3 regions of the Methylobacterium sp. D48H genome follow, and region 2 is predicted to be linked to each of the others. Evidence: predicted binding sites of a transcription regulator. Region 2 holds the regulator's gene; each other region holds the start of a gene.
What was found. Region 2 encodes PhoB, which activates phosphate uptake and scavenging genes when phosphate is short. Its sites were predicted from a motif close to TGTCATNNANCTGTCAT; they were not measured.

Region 1 (4,085 bases), on a different contig from region 2:
TCGACCGCCGCGCGGGTGGCGTTGAGGGCGTCGTCGACGCGGTCCTTCTTCTCCTTCACCTCGACCTCGGTCGCGCCGCCGACGCGGATCACCGCGACGCCGCCCGCGAGCTTGGCCAGGCGCTCCTGGAGCTTCTCGCGGTCGTAGTCCGAGGTGGTCTCCTCGATCTGCGCCTTGATCTGCGAGATGCGGCCCTCGATGTCGGACTTCTCGCCGACGCCGTCGATGATCGTGGTGTTCTCCTTCTCGATGCGCACGCGCTTGGCGCGGCCGAGCATGGGGAGCGTCACGTTCTCGAGCTTGATGCCGAGGTCCTCGGCGATCATCTGACCCTTGGTCAGGATCGCGATGTCCTCGAGCATCGCCTTCCGGCGGTCACCGAAGCCCGGCGCCTTGACGGCCGCGACCTTGAGGCCGCCGCGGAGCTTGTTGACGACGAGGGTGGCGAGAGCCTCGCCCTCGATGTCCTCGGCGATGATCAGGAGCGGCTTGCCGGTCTGAACGACGGCCTCGAGCACCGGCAGCATGGCCTGGAGCGACGAGAGCTTCTTCTCGTGGATGAGGATGTAGGGATCCTCGAGCTCGGCGACCATCTTCTCCGCGTTCGTGATGAAGTACGGGGAGAGGTAGCCGCGGTCGAACTGCATGCCCTCGACGACGTCGAGCTCGGTCTCGGCCGTCTTGGCCTCCTCGACCGTGATCACGCCCTCGTTGCCCACCTTCTGCATGGCGTGGGCGATCATCTCGCCGATCTCCTTGTCGCCGTTGGCGGAGATCGTGCCGACCTGGGCGACCTCGTCGGAGGTCGAGACCTTCTTGGCGCGCGAGGTGATGTCCTTGACGGCCGCCTGGGTGGCGAGGTCGATGCCGCGCTTCAGGTCCATCGGGTTGATGCCGGCGGCGACGTACTTGGCGCCCTCGCGGACGATGGCCTGGGCCAGCACGGTCGCGGTGGTGGTGCCGTCACCCGCGATGTCGTTGGTCTTCGAGGCCACTTCGCGCACCATCTGGGCGCCCATGTTCTCGAACTTGTCGGCGAGCTCGATCTCCTTGGCGACCGTCACACCGTCCTTGGTGATGCGCGGGGCGCCGAAGCTCTTCTCGATCACGACGTTGCGGCCCTTCGGGCCGAGCGTCACCTTCACCGCGTCGGCGAGGATGTCGACGCCGCGCAGCATCTTATCGCGGGCGTCGGCGGAGAAACGAACGTCTTTCGCTGCCATTGTGTGCCTCTTAGCTGGTTGTTGAACCCCAAGGCCGGGACGGCCTCAAAGGGCGGTGACGGGTGATCCGATCAGAGGGCGACGACGCCCATGATGTCGGATTCCTTCATGATCAGGAGGTCCTGACCGTCGATCTTGACCTCGGTGCCGGACCACTTGCCGAACAGGACGCGGTCGCCGGCCTTGACGTCGAGCGCGTTGACGCGGCCCTGCTCGTCGCGGGCGCCGGGCCCGACGGCGACGACCTCGCCCTCCTGCGGCTTCTCCTTGGCGGTGTCCGGGATGATGATGCCGCCCTTGGTCTTCTCTTCGCTCTCGATGCGACGGACGACCACGCGGTCGTGCAGCGGACGGAACTTCATGAGCTGCCCTCTTGCTTCAGGTCTTGAGTTGGCGTTGATGCGGCCGGCGGGACCGCTCGCAAACTCGACTGTTAGCACTCTGTCTCGGCGAGTGCCAAAGACGGCCGCGAGATAGGCGCGGGCGGGTTCCGAGTCAAGGCTGTCGCACCCCCGCGCGACGGTGCGATGACGCGCCGGCGGCCCCGTTCCCCCTCATGGATAACGCGCTCTCATGCTGAGCCTGAACGGACCCGAAGGCCCGGTGGCGCTGCGACCCGGCGGCCCGATCGCGCGCGACACCGTGTGGCTCGACCTGAACGACCCCACGCCGGAAGAGGCTGCGGCGGTCGAGGCCGCGACCGGCCTGCGGGTGCCGTCGCGGGCGGCGCTCTCGGAGGTCGAGACGTCGAGCCGCCTGCGCCGCGTGAAGGGCGGCCTCTCGCTCTCGACCCCGATGATCACGTTCGAGCAGAGCGCGTCGCAGTTGAAGCCGCTGGGCTTCCTGCTGACCAAGGATCACCTCGTCACGATTCGCTTCCACGACCTGCGCGCCTTCGAGGCGTCCGCGAAGCGTATCGCCGACGGCGACGGCAGCACGACGCCGAGCGAGATCTTCCTCGTCGTGCTGGAGGAACTGGTCGACAGCCTCGCCGACGCCCTCGAGGATATGGGCTCCGAGCTCGACACGCTCTCGACCCGCATCTTCGACTTCGACGTCCGCGGTGCCGAGCGGCGGCGCCTGGAGAGCCCGCCGCCCCGGCGCCGCGACCTCGCCCTGCGCCGGATCCTGCGCGGCATCAGCAACCGCGGGAAGGTTCTGGGCAAGATCCGGTCGAGCCTGCTCGGGCTCGAACGGATCATCCCGTTCGTCGCCGCGGCCTGCGACAGCCTCGGCCTGCCGGAGGATGCGCGCTTCGAGACGATCAAGCGGGACATCGAATCCCTCGACGAGTTCGAGACGCGGCTCGCCGAGAACGTGCAGTTCCTGCTCGACGCGGCCCTCGGCCTGATCACCATCGAGCAGAACAACGTCTTCCGCGTCCTCACCGTCGTCTCGGTGGTCGGCGTCCCGCCGACGCTGATCGCGTCGATCTACGGCATGAATTTCAAGCACATGCCCGAGCTGGATTGGGCGCTCGGATATCCCTACGCGCTCGGCCTGATCCTCATCAGCGCGGTCGCGCCGATCGTATACTTTCGCATGCGCGGCTGGTTCTGATATTCGTAAGTATGCTTCGGCCCTGACCGAGTTTATATTTGAATGCAATCTCGACGATGGCGTCGGTCCGGTTACGGACGCACAGAGGGCGCGGCGCTCCAAGCATTCGATTTCCGTCAGGCAACTCTTAAACTGGACGAATGCCAGAATAAGGGATTCATTAACGCTGTGAGGCTACACCCCACGCCGGGGGAACGCGAGCCGTACCATGTTCAATCGCACTGTTTTCAATGAAGCCCAGGCCAAGATCGACGCGCTCGACCGCTCGCTGGCGATCATCGAGTTCTCGATGGACGGAACGGTCCTTCACGCGAACGAGAACTTCCTGCGATTGATGAAATACGGCCTCAGCGACGTCCGGAACCGCCATCACCGCATCTTCGTGGACAAGAGCTACGCCGAGTCCGCCGATTACGCGGCGTTCTGGAGCAAGCTGAAGGACGGCCAGTACGTCACGGGCGAGTTCCTGCGCCTCGACAAGGAGGGCGACTCGGTCTGGCTCGAGGCGACGTACAATCCTGTCCTCGACGCGCGCGGCAAGCCGATCAAGGTCGTCAAGTTCGCCGCGGACATCTCGGCGAAGAAGAAGGAGATCAACCGGCTCCTGACGATGATCGACAACGTTCCGGTGGCGGTCATGACGGCCGATTTGAAGGACAACTTCAAGATCGACTACATGAACGCCACGTCGCGCAAGACCCTCGGCACGATCGACCAGCACCTGCCGGTGAAGGTCGACGACATGCTCGGCCGCTCGTTCGACATCTTCCACAAGAACCCCAGCCACCAGCGCACGATGCTGGCCGACGCGAGCCGGCTGCCGCACAGCACCAAGATCAAGGTCGGGCCCGAGACCCTCAATCTGCGGGTCACGGCCGTGAACGACGAGAAGGGGCAGTACCTCGGCCCGATGCTGACCTGGGCGGTCGTCACCGCGCAGGTGAACATGGAGACCGACGTCAAGCGGGTCGTCGAGGCCGTCGGCTCCGCCATCCAGGAGATGCAGAGCTCGGCCGTGGGTCTGATGCAGTCGGCCGAATCCGCGCGCCACAAGGCGTCGTCGGTCGCGTCGAACTCCGAGCAGATGAACGGCGCGATCCAGGAGATCTCCGGCCAGGTCGGGCGGGTCTCGGAGCGCGCGCAGCAGATCGCCGCCCAGGCTGGGACCACCGACGCGACCATGCGCCAGCTCGCCGAGAACGCCCGCAAGGTCGACGCGGTGGTGGGCATGATCAAGTCGATCGCCGACCAGACCAACCTGCTCGCCCTGAACGCCACCATCGAGGCGGCCCGCGCGGGCGC
Region 2 (4,085 bases):
AGCCCGAGGCGGTCCGGAACGCCGCGTACTTCCCCTACGCCGAGACGGCGATCGACAACGCCGCCGCGCAGGTGATGAGCGTCGACGGGACCGGCCTGCACCTGACCCTCGCCCGGAGCAGCCCGACCGACCCAGTGCCCGCCGCGCTGCCCGGCGTCCTGACGGTCGAGGAGGTCGACGCCGCCGGGACCCGCCGGCTCGCCTTCGCGTACGGCGACGAGCCGGTGCTCCCGGCCGCCGCGGCGGCGGCCGCGACCGCGCCGCCCGCGACCGCGCCGGCCACCGCCGACTTCGACGCGCTGACGCTGGCGACCGCCGCGGCCTTCGCCTTCCTCGGCGGCCTGATCCTCAACCTGATGCCCTGCGTCTTCCCGGTCCTGTCGATCAAGGTGCTCGGCCTCGTGCGGCACGCGGGCGAGGGGCCGGCCCGGCTGCGGCTCCACGGCCTCGCCTACACGGCCGGCGTCCTGGCGAGCTTCCTGGCGCTCGCCGCCGCGCTGATCGGCCTGAAGAGCGGCGGGGCCGCGATCGGCTGGGGGTTCCAGCTCCAGTCGCCCGCCATCGTGGCGGGGCTCGCCTACCTGCTGTTCGCGATGGGCCTGAGCCTCTCGGGCGCGGTCCATGTCGGCGGCCGGCTCGCCGGCCTCGGCGACGGCCTCACCCGGCGCGGCGGCCTGAGCGGCTCGTTCTTCACCGGCGTGCTCGCGACCCTGGTGGCGACGCCCTGCACGGCGCCGTTCATGGGCTCGGCGGTGGGCTTCGCGCTGACCCAGAGCGCCGGCGTGGCGCTCGCCGTCTTCGCGAGCCTCGGCCTCGGCCTCGCCCTGCCCTTCCTGCTCCTGACCCTCTGGCCGCCGGCCCTGCGGGCGCTGCCGCGGCCGGGCGCCTGGATGGAGACCCTCAAGCAGGTGCTGGCCTTCCCGGTCTACGCCACCGTGGCGTGGCTGATCTGGGTGCTGGCGCAGCAGGTCGACCCGCGCGGGCTGCTGGCGGCGCTGATCGGCCTCGTCCTCGTGGGCTTCGCCGCCTGGGCCTGGGAGCACGGCCGCGCCGCCCCGCCGCGGGCCGGCCGGGTCGCGCAGGCCGCCGCCGCGCTGGCGCTGATCGCCGTTGGGGCCCTCGCCGTCACCCTGCCCCGGGATCGCGCCGCGCCGGCCGCGCAGGCCGCCGCCGACGGGATCGAGCCGTTCACGCAGGCGCGCCTCGACGCCCTGCTCGACGCGCACCGCCCCGTCTTCGTGGACATGACCGCCGCGTGGTGCATCACCTGCGCGGTCAACGAGGCGACCTCGCTCAACACGAAGGCCGTGCGGGCCGCGATGGCCGAGCGCGGCGTGACCTACATGAAGGGCGACTGGACCAACCAGAACCCCGAGATCACCCGCCTCCTGGAGAAGCACGGGCGCAGCGGCGTCCCGCTCTACCTGCTCTATACCGGGACGGGAGAGCCCCAGGTGCTGCCGCAGATCCTCACCGAGGGGACGGTCCTGGCGGCGCTGGAGGCGGTGCCGGCCGCCTCGGGCCGGAGCGCGGCGCTGGCGCGCTGAGTCCCTGGAGGCCGGGACGCGCGAATCTTCGCGGGCCCGTCCCACCGTCTTTGCGAGCGGAGCGAAGCAACCCAGCAGCGCCGCGCGCGCCGGCGTCCCGCCGCTCTGGGTCGCTTCGCTCCGCTCGCGATGACGGCGCGCCGGAGCGGTGAGGCGCTCCGACAGCCCTTCGGGCCGCCTCAAGCCTCCAGCGAGAAGGTCTCGTCGAAGGCGTAGCCCGAGCCCCGGACCGTGCGGATCGGGTCGGTCTGGCGCGGGCCGTTCAGCGCCTTGCGCAACCGCCCGACATGGACGTCGACGGTGCGCTCGTCGATGTAGACGTCGTGGCCCCACACCCCGTCGAGGAGCTGCTCGCGGGAGAAGACCCGGCCCGGCGCCAGCATCAGGAATTCCAGGAGCCGGAACTCCGTGGGGCCCAGATGCAGCTCCTCGCCGCCGCGGCGGACGCGGTGGCCGGTGCGGTCGAGTTCCAGGTCGCCGGCCGCCAGCCGGTCCGAGACGTGGGCGGGCTTGGCCCGGCGCAGGAGCGCGCGGATCCGGGCGAGCAGCTCCGGGACCGAGAACGGCTTGACGATGTAGTCGTCGGCGCCCGTGCCGAGCCCGCGGACACGGTCGCCCTCTTCGCCCCGGGCGGTGAGCATGATCACCGGCAGGCGCTCGGTCTCCCGGCGCGCCCGGATCCGGCGGCACAGCTCGATCCCCGAGAGGCCGGGCAGCATCCAGTCGAGCAGGACGAGGTCCGGGATCCGCTCCGCGAGGAGCAGTTCGGCGTCGTCGCCGCGCGCCGCCGAATCCACCAGGAAGCCCTCGGCCTCCAGGTTGTAGCGCAGCAGCGTGCTCAGGGCCTCCTCGTCCTCGACGATCAGGACTTGCATGCTCACGTTCGAAGACTCGTTCTGCGGGCGGTCCCCGGATGGTGCAGGAGGCGCCGCCCCGCCTCAACCCGCACGGAGAGTGACCCCGGCCGCGCCCACAGGAAGGCGCCGGGGTCGGCGCCTCACGGCGCCTGCACGCCGTCCACGGTCGCGTAGTTCGACGCGTCGTTCTTCGGCCGGTCACCCGCCAGCGTCTCGCCCGTGGCGAGGTAGTGGATCGTCTCGGCGATGTTGGTGGTGTGGTCGCCGATGCGCTCGACGTTCTTCGCGCAGAACAGGAGGTGCGTGCAGAACGAGATGTTGCGCGGATCCTCCATCATGTAGGTCAGGAGCTCGCGGAACAGGGAATTGTACAGGGCGTCGATCTCGCCGTCGCGCTCCCAGACGTCGTGGGCCGCCTGGACGTCGCGGCTCCCGTAGGCGTCGAGCACGTCCTTCAGCTGACCCTCGGCGAGGTCGCTCATGTGGCGCACGCCGAGCACGATCTTCTGGGCCGGCGCCTGATCGGAGATCGCCACCACGCGCTTGGCGACGTTCTTGGCGAGGTCGCCGATCCGCTCCAGATCGCCGGAGACGCGGATCGCCGAGATGGTCTCGCGCAGGTCGATGGCCAGGGGCTGGCGCCGGGCGATCAGCAGCACGGCGCGCTCCTCGATGTCCCGCTGCAGCGCGTCGAGGCGCTTGTCGGCGAGGATCACAGCCTGGGCGAGCGTGTCGTCCCGGCGCACGAGGGCGTCGGTCGCCTCCGCGGTCATCTTCTCGGCGACGCCGCCCATCTCCGAGATCGAGCGACGCAGGTTCTCCAGGTCGGTGTCGTAGGAGGTGACGATATGGCCGGGCATGGCGGATCCTTCGATGGGGTCCCGGGGACGGCCCTCCGGGAGGCTTGCGGGACCCGCCGGCGCGCCGGAGACGCGAGCGGCGGTCCCGGGACCGGAGCGGCCCGGCAGACTAGCCGAAGCGGCCGGTGATGTAGTCCTGCGTGCGGCGTTCCGTCGGGTTCATGAACATCCGGTTGGTCGGACCGAACTCGACGAGCTGCCCCAGATACATGAAGGCGGTGAACTGCGAGATGCGCGCCGCCTGCTGCATGTTGTGGGTGACGATCACGATGGTGAACTCGTCGCGCAGCTGCTCGATCAGCTCCTCGATGCGGCCGGTCGAGATCGGGTCGAGGGCCGAGGTCGGCTCGTCGAACAGGATCACCTCCGGCTTCTGCGCCACCGTCCGGGCGATGCACAGGCGCTGCTGCTGGCCGCCCGACAGGCCGGTCCCCGGCTGCCGGAGCTTGTCCTTCACCTCGTCCCAGAGGGCGGCCTTGCGCAGGGATTCCTCGATCCGGCCGTCGAGCTCGGATTTCGGCAGCTTCTCGTAGAGGCGCAGGCCGAAGGCCACGTTGTCGTAGATCGACATCGGGAACGGCGTCGGCTTCTGGAACACCATGCCGATGCGCGAGCGCAGCTCGTTCAGGTCGACGGAGGGGCTGAGGATGTTCTCGCCGTCGAGCAGGATCTCGCCCTCCGCGCGCTGCTCCGGGTAGAGGCTGTAGATCCGGTTGAAGCAGCGCAGCAGGGTGGACTTGCCGCAGCCGGAAGGGCCGATCAGCGCCGTCACCTGCCGGTCGTGGAAGTTGAGGTTGACGTCCTTAAGCCCGTGGAAGCTG
Region 3 (4,085 bases), on a different contig from region 2:
GCCCCGGGTCCAGCGCATCAGCCGGCCGAAGCCCCGCGCCGCGAGCTCGCCCTGGAGCGAGGCGGTGCTGACCATCGTCCCGCGGGCGGCGCCGTGGAACCGGCGCAGGTACGCGTAGGACCACGCCTCCGGCACCGGCGCGCGGGCGGCGAGGTATTCCGGGAAGCGCGTGTGGTAGCTCGTCGTGAAGGGCAGGTCGTGGGCGAGGCAGTGCCGGCGCGCCGCGAGGCCCACCGGCCCCTCCGTGGCGATGTGCACGTGGCTCGGCCGCTCGGCCCGCCAGCGCGCCGCCACCCGCTCGCGCCCGGCATAGGCGAGGCGGATCTCCGGGTAGCCCGGCAGCGGCAGCGAGCGGAAATCCGCGACGGACAGCAGCGTCGTGGCGAAGCCGTGCTCCGGCGCGCGCCGGACCATCTGCTCGAGGGAGCGCACGACGCCGTTCACCTGGGGGTGCCACGCGTCGCTGGCGATCAGGAGCTTCACGGCGCCGCCCTCACGCCACCGCGCGCCGGCCCGGCAGGGGCTGCGGCACGACCTCGGCCTCCCGCGCCCGCAGGAGGCTCGGGTAGTGCAGCACCTCGATGCGGCCGTCGTAGTGCTCCACGAGCCCGGTGCAGGATTCCACCCAGTCGCCGGTGTTGAGGTAGCGCAGGTCGCCGATCGGCCGGTCCGCGGCGTGGTGGATGTGGCCGCAGATCACCCCGTCGGCGCCCTGGCGGCGGGCCTCCTCGGCCAGGATCGTCTCGAAGCGGCCGATGAAGCTCACGGCGTTCTTCACGCGCAGCTTCGCCCAGGCCGACAGCGACCAGTAGGACAGGCCGAGCCGCCGCCGCACCTTGTTGATCAGCGTGTTGAGGGAGAGCGCCAGCGTGTAGGCGCCGTCGCCCAGATGGGCGAGCCACGGCGAGTGGCGCACGACCATGTCGAACTGGTCGCCGTGGATGACGAGGTAGCGCTTGCCGTCGGCCGCCTCGTGGATCGCGGTCTCGGCGAGCTCGATGCCGCCGAAGCTCGTGCCCACGTAGTCGCGCAGGAACTCGTCGTGGTTGCCGGGCAGGTAGACGATCCGCGCGCCCTTGCGGACCTTGCGCAGGAGCTTCTGCACCACGTCGTTGTGCTCCTGCGGCCAGTACCAGCCCGAGCGCAGCTGCCAGCCGTCCACGATGTCGCCGACGAGGTAGATCGTGTCGGCGTCGTAGTCCTTCAGGAACGACAGCAGCAGGCCGGCCTGGCAGCCGCGCGTGCCGAGATGCAGGTCGGACAGGAACAGCGTCCGCACGCGGACCGGCATCTCCTCAACCTCGGCCACGGCATCCTCTCCCGGCGGCTGAACGGTGCCGGGATCCAGAGCGCGATCCGATCTCAGTTTGATGACGCGGGTTCCGACGGGGCGGAAAGACTTCGGTGTGCGATGCCGCGAAGCCTCTCAACCGGAGTGCGACTTCGTTGCGGCGCACAAAAAATTTTTTTGGCAAGTTCCGGAAGTTTTTCCGGTTTTCCTTTCGAGCTTCACCGCCTCATAATACCAAGAACCGGCCGCTCGGCACGAGCACGGCCGGACCTTGACAGGAAGGCGGCGAGGACGGCCCTGGAGCCGTTGGACGGGACGGCAATTCGGAGGCGACCGGCGCGCGGGGGCGCGCCGCGACGCGAGCGGCGTGAGGCCGCCTGCCGCTCCGCGGAGACCCCCCGATCACGGCAGAGGATGGCGTTCGAGGGGGTGCGGCGCGAGCCGCTCTCGACGGCGCCGGACCGACTCCCTGAGGACGCTTGGACAACCCGGCGCGGGTTCACGCCCGCGCGCAATGGACTTTTCGGAGGAAACATCATGGCCGCAACCCGGCGCCCCGGTCGCAACCACCTCTTCATCCCGGGCCCCACCAACATCCCGGAGCGCGTCCTGCGCGCCATGCACGTGCCGTCGGAGGATCACCGCTCGCCGAGCTTCCCCGAGCTGGTGAAGCCGCTCCTGCAGGACTCCAAGATGGTGTTCGGCTCGACCGCCGGGACGGTCATCCTGTTCCCGTCCTCGGGCACCGGCATCTGGGAATCGGCCCTGTCCAACACCCTCTGCCGCGGCGACACGGTGCTGACCTCGCGCTACGGCCAGTTCAGCCACCTCTGGGTCGACATGGCCCAGCGCCTCGGCCTCGACGTGGTCGTCCAGGAGGAGGAGTGGGGCACCGGCGCCGATCCGCAGAAGATCGAGGAGGCCCTGCGCGCCGACAAGGACCATAAGATCAAGGCTGTGATGGTCGTCCACAACGAGACCGCCACGGGCGTCACCAGCGACATCGGCGCGGTGCGCAAGGCGATCGACGCCGCCGGCCACCCGGCCCTGCTGTTCGTGGACGGCATCTCGTCGATCGGCTCGCTGCCGTTCTACATGGACGACTGGAAGGTCGACTGCGCCATCGCGGGCTCCCAGAAGGGCTTCATGCTGCCGGCCGGCCTCGGCCTGATCTGCATCAGCCCGAAGGCGCTCAAGATCGCCGAGGGCGGCACCGGCCGCAACGACCGGCTCGGCCACGCCTACTTCGCCTGGAAGGACCAGCTGGCCGCCAACGCCACCGGCTACTTCCCCTACACCCCCGTCCTGCCGCTGCTCTACGGCCTCCGCGAGGCCCTGGAGATCGTGAAGGAGGAGGGGCTGGAGAACGTCTACCACCGCCATCACGTGCTCGGTGAGGCGACCCGCCAGGCGGTCGCGGCCTGGGGCCTCAAGCCCTGCGCCAAGGAGCCGAAGTGGAACTCCGACACGGTCACGGCGATCGTGGTGCCGGAGGGCGCCGACGCCGCCAAGGTGATCACCCACGCCTACGAGCGCTACAACCTCTCGCTCGGCGCCGGCCTGTCGAAAGTCGCCGGCAAGGTGTTCCGCATCGGCCACCTGGGCGACCTGAACGAGCTGTCGCTGCTGGGTGCCATCGCGGGCGCCGAGATGGCCATGCTCGATTGCGGCATCAAGGTCACGCCGGGCTCGGGCGTCGCCGCCGCCTCCAGCTACCTGCGCGAGAATCCGCTGCATAAGGCGTGATCTGCGCCCGCGATCGGGGCGGGACCGGGTTGCCGGGCCCGCCCCGACGCGCAAGTAAGAACAAGACTATCGAGGAAACCGCCCGTCGTACGAGAGGGGTCCTATGACCAAGAAGATCGTGTTCCTGGATCGTGAATCCCTCGATGCCAGGGTCCGACCGTTCAATTTCCCCCACGAATACGTCGAGCACGAGTCGACCTGGACGCCGGAGGAGATCGTCTCCCGCCTCCAGGGCGCGGAGATCGCGCTGATCAACAAGGTCCCGATGCGGGCCGAGACGCTGAAGCAGCTCCCCGACCTGAAGCTGATCGCGGTCGCCGCCACCGGCACCGACGTGGTCGACAAGGCCCAGGCCAAGGCCCAGGGGGTCACGGTCGTCAACATCCGCAACTACGCGTTCAACACCGTGCCGGAGCACGTGGTCGGGCTGATGTTCGCCCTGCGCCGGGCGATCGTGCCCTACGCCAACTCGGTGCGGCGCGGCGACTGGGCGAAGTCCAAGCAGTTCTGCTACTTCGACTACCCGATCTACGACATCGCCGGCTCGACGCTCGGCATCGTCGGCTACGGGGCGCTGGGCAAGTCGATCGCCAAGCGCGCCGAGGCGCTGGGCATGAAGGTCATCGCCTACGACGTGTTCCCGCAGGACGGGCTGGTCGATTTCGAGACGATCCTGACGCAGTCCGACGTGATCACGCTGCACGTGCCGCTGACCCCCGACACCAAGGGGATGATCGGCGCCGCCGAGCTCAAGAAGATGAAGAAGAGTGCCATCCTCATCAACACGGCCCGCGGCGGCCTCGTGGACGAGGCGGCCCTTCTCGAAGCGCTCAAGGACGGCACCATCGCGGGCGCCGGCTTCGACGTGGTGGCGCAGGAACCGCCCAAGGACGGCAACATCCTGTGCGAGGCCGACCTGCCGAACCTGATCGTCACGCCGCACGTCGCCTGGGCGAGCAAGGAGGCGATGCAGATCCTGGCCGACCAGCTCGTCGACAACGTCGAGGCCTTCGTGGCGGGCAAGCCGCAGAACGTGGTCGAGTAGGCG

Region 1: the regulator PhoB is predicted to act here: its motif matches at 1,740-1,756, upstream of ACLBX8_RS01520 (CorA family divalent cation transporter).
Region 3: the regulator PhoB is predicted to act here: its motif matches at 1,360-1,376, upstream of ACLBX8_RS17155 (UDP-2,3-diacylglucosamine diphosphatase).

Annotation. Positions count from the first base shown of each region.
Region 1 is NZ_JBKFAP010000001.1:287,747-291,831, reverse strand. It holds gene groL (chaperonin GroEL) at 1-1,223, opposite strand, end outside; gene groES (co-chaperone GroES) at 1,295-1,585, opposite strand; gene ACLBX8_RS01520 (CorA family divalent cation transporter) at 1,797-2,783, shown strand; gene ACLBX8_RS01515 (methyl-accepting chemotaxis protein) at 2,992-4,085, shown strand, end outside.
Region 2 is NZ_JBKFAP010000014.1:94,575-98,659, forward strand. It holds gene ACLBX8_RS20915 (protein-disulfide reductase DsbD family protein) at 1-1,547, shown strand, start outside; gene phoB (phosphate regulon transcriptional regulator PhoB) at 1,727-2,422, opposite strand; gene phoU (phosphate signaling complex protein PhoU) at 2,545-3,264, opposite strand; gene pstB (phosphate ABC transporter ATP-binding protein PstB) at 3,374-4,085, opposite strand, start outside.
Region 3 is NZ_JBKFAP010000009.1:160,039-164,123, reverse strand. It holds gene ACLBX8_RS17160 (glycosyltransferase family 4 protein) at 1-483, opposite strand, end outside; gene ACLBX8_RS17155 (UDP-2,3-diacylglucosamine diphosphatase) at 494-1,291, opposite strand; gene ACLBX8_RS17150 (aminotransferase class V-fold PLP-dependent enzyme) at 1,829-3,037, shown strand; gene ACLBX8_RS17145 (D-2-hydroxyacid dehydrogenase) at 3,141-4,082, shown strand.